Linked DNA regions of Reyranella humidisoli. The protein of the gene in region 1 interacts with the protein of each later gene in a pairwise test. Links are inferred from orthologs where the notes say so. Each region holds a gene or a part of one and is shown on either strand. Other genes may lie near its edges.

Region 1 (3,082 bases):
CGTCAGCAACGAGCCCGGCTACTACAAGACCGGAGCCTACGGCATTCGCATCGAGAACCTCGTGGCGGTGAAGGAGGTCGAGATCAAAGGCGCCGATCGCAAGTATCTCGAGTTCGAGACCCTGACCCTTGCCCCGATCGACCTTGCCTGCATCGAGCGGTCGCTGCTGACCGAGGCCGAGAAGCAGTGGCTCAACGACTATCACCGCCGTGTGCGCGAGACGGTCGGGCCGAACGTCGACGAAGCGACACGCACCTGGCTCGAACAGGCAACGCGCGCGATCTGACCTTTTTCGTGCCGAGCTGAACCACACCACCTCATCCTGAGGAGCGGCCACAGGCCGCGTCTCAAAGGATGGGCTACAGACGATGTGCTCGTGCCCACCCTTCGAGACGCTCACTGCGTTCGCTCCTCAGGGTGAGGCCGTGGTTTGGAAATTCGACGCGGTTCATCTTCTTCTGGAAAGACGCCCGCCTCTTTGAGCACCCAAACCATGGACTACCCGCTGAGCTTCACCCACTCTTCCTCGGTCATGGTCTGAACGCCGAGTTCGGCGGCCTTACGGGCTTTCGAGCCGGCGTTCTCGCCGACGACGACGAGGCTGGTCTTCTTCGACACCGAATCCGTGACCTTGGCGCCCAGTTCCTCGGCACGCGCCTTGGCGGCATCGCGGGTCATGGTCGAGAGTTCCCCGGTGAAAACCACGATCTTGTCCTTGAGCCTGGCGTCCGCCGCGATCACTCGCCGCTGCACCGGCTGGACGCTGAGCTGCTTCAGCAGGTCCTCGATGATCTCGACCGTATGGCCTTCGGTGAAGAACTCGCACATCGCGTCGGCCGTGGTGACGCCGATCTGCTCGACGTTGCACAGCCGGCCATATCTCGGGCCCACGGTCTCCGCGGCCTTCTCCTTCTTCGCCGGATCGGGATGCGCCGTGCGCTCCTTCGCGGCGGCCAGCATCTCGGCCAGCCAGGTGTCGGCATCGCCATATTCCTGGGCGAGGATCTTGGCCGTGGCCTCGCCGATCAGGGGAATGCCGATCGCGTTGATGAAACGGTCGAGCGAGATGGTCCGGCGGGCCTCGATGGCGGCCAGCAGGTTGCGCACGGAAAGGTCGCCCCAGCCCTCGCGTTTCTTGATATCGGCTTCGTGCTCGTGCAGGCGGAAGATGTCGCCTGGAACCTTGAGCAGCCCGTCGTTGAAGAAGTTCTCGATATGGGTGCCGCCCAGTCCCTCGATGTCGAAGCAGTTGCGCGACACGAAGTAGCGCAGCCGCTCGACCTGCTGGAACGGGCATTCCAGCCCGCCGGAGCAGCGCCGCACCACGCCCCCCTCCTCGGCCTTCACCTCGGTCTCGAGCGGACAGGGGCAGCGCGTCGGGAAGTGATACTTCTTCGCGTTCTTCGGGCGCTCGTCGGCCACGAAGCCCAGCACCTGCGGGATCACGTCGCCGGCGCGCTGGATCGTGACCATGTCACCGACCCGCACGTCGAGCCGCTCGATCTCGTCGGCATTGTGCAGCGTCGCGCGCGCCACCATCACGCCGCCGACGTTCACCGGTTCGAGATCGGCGACCGGCGTCAGCGCGCCGGTGCGTCCGACCTGGACGTTGATGCCGTTCAGCCGCGTCCGCGCCTGCTCGGCCGGGAACTTGTGCGCGGTCGCCCAGCGCGGCGCGCGACTGACGAACCCCAGCCGCTCCTGCCAGTCGATGCGGTCGACCTTGTAGACGACCCCGTCGATGTCGTAGGCCAGCGACGGGCGCGCCTCGCCGATCTGCCTGTAGAAGGCGCGCACCTCGTCCGGCGTCCGGCACAGCTCGGTCAATGGATTGGTCTTGAAGCCCCACGCCTTGAGAAGCTTCAGGTATTCACTGTGCGTCTTCCACGAACGGGGCTCGGCCTCGCCCCAGGCGTAGGCGAAGAAGCGCAAGGGACGCTTCGCGGTGATGCCGGCATCGAGCTGGCGCAACGAACCCGCGGCGGCGTTGCGCGGATTGGCGAAGGTCTTTTCTCCCGCCTCCTCCTGCCGCTTGTTCATCTCCTGGAACGCCGAGCGCTCCATGTAGACCTCGCCGCGCACGTCGATCGACTTCGGGAAGCCATCCTTCCCGTGCGCCTTCAAAGTTTGTGGAATATCCTTCACGGTCTTGAGATTCGCGGTGACATCCTCGCCGGTCGTGCCGTCGCCGCGCGTCGCGCCCTGGACGAACTCGCCATCCTCGTAGCGTAGGCTGATCGAGAGGCCGTCGATCTTCGCCTCGCAGCTGAACGCGATCTCGTCCTCGGGTCCGATGTTGGTCTCGCGTTCCAGGCCACGGCGCACGCGATCCAGGAAATCCTGCAGCTCCTCGTCGGTAAAGCAGTTGTCGAGCGACAGCATCGGCCGGCGATGCGTGACCTTGGCGAAGGCCGTCGTCGGCGTGGGCGCGACGCGCTGCGTCGGGCTGAACATGTCGACGATCTGCGGGAAACGCGCCTCGATCGCCTTCAATCTCTGCCGGAGCTTGTCGTACTCGGCGTCCGAGATCTCCGGCTCGTCCTTCTCGTGATAGAGCTTGTCGTGATGGACGATCTCGTCCGTCAGGCGCTTGTGTTCGGAGCGGGCCTGCCGCTCGGTCAGCTTGTCGACGTCGAGCGCCGCCACGACCTTCGCCGCACGGGACATTGCCGCCTCCCTAGCCCGCCGCCGCCAGCAGCCGGTCGGCCGCGGCCCGCGCCTCGACCGTCACCTCGGCACCCGAGAGCATGCGCGCGATCTCCTCGCGGCGGCCCTTGGCATCGAGCGACAGCACATCGGTGCTGGCCGTCGTGCGGGTCGTGGTCTTGCGGATCAGCCAGTGACGGTCGGCGACGGCGGCGACCTGCGGCGAATGGGTGACGACCAGGACCTGAACGTCCCGGGCCAGCCGCTTCAGCCGCTCGCCGACGGCAGCCGCTGTGGCACCGCCGATTCCCGAATCGACCTCGTCGAACACGATGGTCGGCGCATCACCGACCTTGGCGAGGCAGACCTTGAGTGCCAGCAGGAAGCGCGAGAGCTCGCCGCCCGAGGCGATTTTTGCAATGGGTGACGGCGGCGC
Region 2 (3,308 bases), on another replicon or contig:
AGGCTGCAGATCAGGCCCGGCCACAGGCCGGCCCGCGGCCTCTGCGCAGGGCCGGAAGTGTCGCTATCGGGCGTAAGTCTGGGCGTCATGAACTCGCTCGCGGGCAACGCAGAGCGAGTCGATCGGCTGCGCTCTACGAGGCCTTGTCGGTCGCCGGGTCGGCGGCGGCGTCCTCTTCCTGCTTGGCGCGCTCGCGGGCGGCGCGCTTGGCTTCGGCCTTCTCGGCGACCTTGATGGCCTTGAGACGCTCGCGTTCGCGACGCTCGAAATCGTAGTTCGGCTTGCGTGCCATGTGTGCTGGCCCTCCCTGGCTCTGCGGCCCTTAGACCACGACGTTTACGATGCGATTCGGCACGACGATCACCCGCTTCGGCGTCTTGCCGTCGAGTCCGCGTACCAGTTCGGGCAGCGCCAGCGCGGCGGCTTCCGCCACGTCCTTGGGCGCATCCTTGGCGAGCGCGATGGTGCCGCGCAGCTTGCCGTTCAACTGTACGGCGACCGTGACCGTGTCGTCGACCAGCAGCGCGTCCTCGGCCAGCGGCCACGGCGCATCGGCCAGCAGGCTGCGGTGGCCGAGCGCGTGCCAGAGTTCCTCCGCGAGATGCGGCGTCATCGGCCCGATCAGGCGCACGAAGATCTCAAGCGCCTCGCGCAGCGCCCAGCGTGTCGACTCATCGGTCGCCTTCACCGCGTCGATCGTGTTGGCGAACTCGTAGAGACGCGCCACGGCCTTGTTGAAGTGGAAGGCCTCGATGTCGGCGGAGATGCCGGCAATGGACTTGTGCGCCGCACGACGCAGCGCGGTGGCGGCATCGGAGAAGGTCGCGGGCCTGGCCGTGCCGATCGCCGGCAGCGACTCGATCGCCTGCGAGGCGATGCGGAACAGGCGCTGCTGGAAGCGCCAGGCTCCGGTGACGCCGGCCTCGGTCCATTCGAGATCGCGCTCGGGCGGGCTGTCGGACAGCATGAACCAGCGCGCGGTGTCGGCGCCGTAGTCGCGGATGATCTCGTCCGGGTCGACGACGTTTTTCTTCGACTTGGACATCTTCTCCGAGCGGCCGACCTCGACGGGGCTCCTGTCGGAGAGGCGCACGACCTGGCCGCCGTCGCCGCGCCCGATCTCCTCGGGCGTCAGCCACGTCCCGTCGCTCGCGCGATAGGTCTCGTGGCAGACCATGCCCTGGGTGAAGAGGCCGTCGAACGGCTCGTCGCGGCTGGTCATCTGGACCTCGCGCATCGCGCGCGTCCAGAAACGCGAATAGAGCAGGTGCAGGATCGCGTGCTCGACGCCGCCGATATACTGATCGACCGGCATCCAGTACTGGTTCTCCTCGCGATCGAACGGCGCGGTCTCGAGACCAGGCGACGTGAAACGGTCGAAGTACCAGCTCGAATCGATGAAGGTGTCGAACGTGTCGGTCTCGCGACGCGCGGGCTTGCCGCAGGTCGGGCAAGGCACATGCTTCCACGTCGGATGGCGGTCCAGCGGATTGCCCGGCCGGTCGAAGGTGACGTCGTCAGGCAACTGCACCGGCAGGTCCTTGTCCGGCACCGGCACGACGCCGCAGCTCTCGCAATGGATGGCCGGGATCGGGCAACCCCAATAGCGCTGGCGCGAGACCAGCCAGTCGCGCAGGCGATACTGCGTCGTGCCCTTGCCGACGCCGATCTCCTCCAGGCGCGCGATCACCTTGGCCTTCGCTTCTTCGACGCCGAGCCCGTCGAGGAACCCGGAGTTCACGATGACGCCGTCCTCGACATAGGGCGCGGCGGCGATGTCGAGTTTCTTGCCGTCAGCCGGCGCCACGACCTGCAGGATCGGCAGGCCGTACTTGGTCGCGAACTCGTGGTCGCGCTCGTCGTGGCCTGGGCAACCGAAGATCGCGCCCGTGCCGTATTCCATCAGCACGAAGTTGGCGGCGAACACCGGAACCGTCTTGCCCGGGATCAGCGGATGCTTCGCCAGCAGCGGCAGCCTGTAGCCCTGCTTCTCGGCGGTCTCGACCTCGGCGGCGGCGGTGCCGGTCTTGCGGCACTCGGCAACGAAGTGCTGCAGGCCGGGATCGGTCGACGCGAGGCCCTGGACCAGCGGATGCTCGGCCGACAGCGCCATGAACGAGGCGCCGAACAGCGTGTCGGGCCGGGTCGTGAAGATCTCGAGCTGGCCATGATCGGCGCCGGAGGCGTCGGTCAGTTCCCAGAAGACGCGCGCGCCGCGGCTCTTGCCGATCCAGTTCGCCTGCATCAGGCGCACTTTCTCGGGCCAGCGGTCGAGCGTGTCGAGGCGGCTCAGCAGCTCGTCGGCGAAGTGGGTGATCTTGAGGTTCCACTGGGTGAGCTTGCGGCGCTCCACGGGGGCGCCGGTGCGCCAGCCCTTGCCCTCGATCACCTGCTCGTTGGCCAGCACGGTGTTGTCGACGGGATCCCAGTTGACCCAGGCCTCCTTGCGGTAGGCGAGGCCGGCCTTCCAGAAGTCGAGGAACATCTTCTGCTGGTGGCGGTAGTAGGTCGGGTCGCAGGTCGCCAGCTCGCGGCTCCAGTCGAGGGACAGGCCCATCGACTTCAGCTGCTTCTTCATCGTGGCGATGTTCTCGTAGGTCCACTTCTTCGGATGGACCTTCTTCTCCATGGCGGCGTTCTCGGCCGGCAGCCCGAACGCGTCCCAGCCCATCGGATGCAGGACGTTGAAGCCCTTGGCGCGCTTGTAGCGGGCGATCACGTCGCCCTGCGTGTAGTTGCGCACGTGGCCCATGTGGATGCGCCCCGACGGGTAGGGGAACATCTCGAGCACGTAGTATTTCGGGCGCGCCTTATCCATCGCGGCCTTGAAGGTCTGGCGATCTTCCCAGACTTTCTGCCACTTGCTCTCGGTTTCGCTGAAATTGTAGCGCACGGTGGGTGCGGCGGGTGTCGAAGACACGGAGATGTTCCCGAAAAAGGGTGTTCCGAAAAAGACGGAGGCCGCAGCGGATGCCCGCTGCGGCCTCTCACGTCAAGCTTTTGACAGAGAGAAGTGGGCCAGTCTCAGGAACCGCCGGCAATGCGGAGCTGCCGGGCGCGCGTCAGGATGGCGTTCTCGATGTCGATGTTGGTGCGCGGGTCGACCTGGGCGTCGACCCAGTTGCCGCCCCGGGGGCTGGTCTGCTGCTTGAAGACCGAGACGCGGACGCCATCGGCACGCAGTTCGCGGTCGAGGATCGTGACCTGGACCTTCATGCGCTCGTTGGGCGTCTCCGACGGCGTGTACCAGTCGGTGATGATGACGCCGCCGAACGGATCGGCCGATACCAGCGGGATGAAGTTGATCG

Evidence for each region. Proteins that work in one complex are often made in the same cells at the same time.
Region 2: the proteins of ligA (region 1) and leuS interact in binary tests that used the Escherichia coli proteins (3 or more experiments, as listed by UniProt). The link is inferred for Reyranella humidisoli from one-to-one orthologs.

The regions. Positions count from the first base shown.
Region 1 is NZ_JAHOPB010000002.1:264,692-267,773, reverse strand. The notes cover bases 84-3,044. They hold ligA (NAD-dependent DNA ligase LigA), read right to left. Parts: upstream 2,668-3,044; coding sequence 499-2,667; downstream 84-498. Other genes in these bases: recN (DNA repair protein RecN), read right to left, coding at 2,678-3,044; KQ910_RS19620 (aminopeptidase P family protein), read left to right, coding at 84-286. Also shown: more of KQ910_RS19620, read left to right, coding at 1-83; more of recN, read right to left, coding at 3,045-3,082. UniProt on the Escherichia coli protein: DNA ligase that catalyzes the formation of phosphodiester linkages between 5'-phosphoryl and 3'-hydroxyl groups in double-stranded DNA using NAD as a coenzyme and as the energy source for the reaction.
Region 2 is NZ_JAHOPB010000001.1:1,225,097-1,228,404, forward strand. What follows is about bases 122-3,308. They hold leuS (leucine--tRNA ligase), read right to left. Parts: upstream 2,921-3,308; coding sequence 323-2,920; downstream 122-322. Other genes in these bases: KQ910_RS05945 (hypothetical protein), read right to left, coding at 134-292; KQ910_RS05955 (DUF3576 domain-containing protein), read right to left, coding at 3,025-3,308. Also shown: KQ910_RS05940 (hypothetical protein), read right to left, coding at 1-89.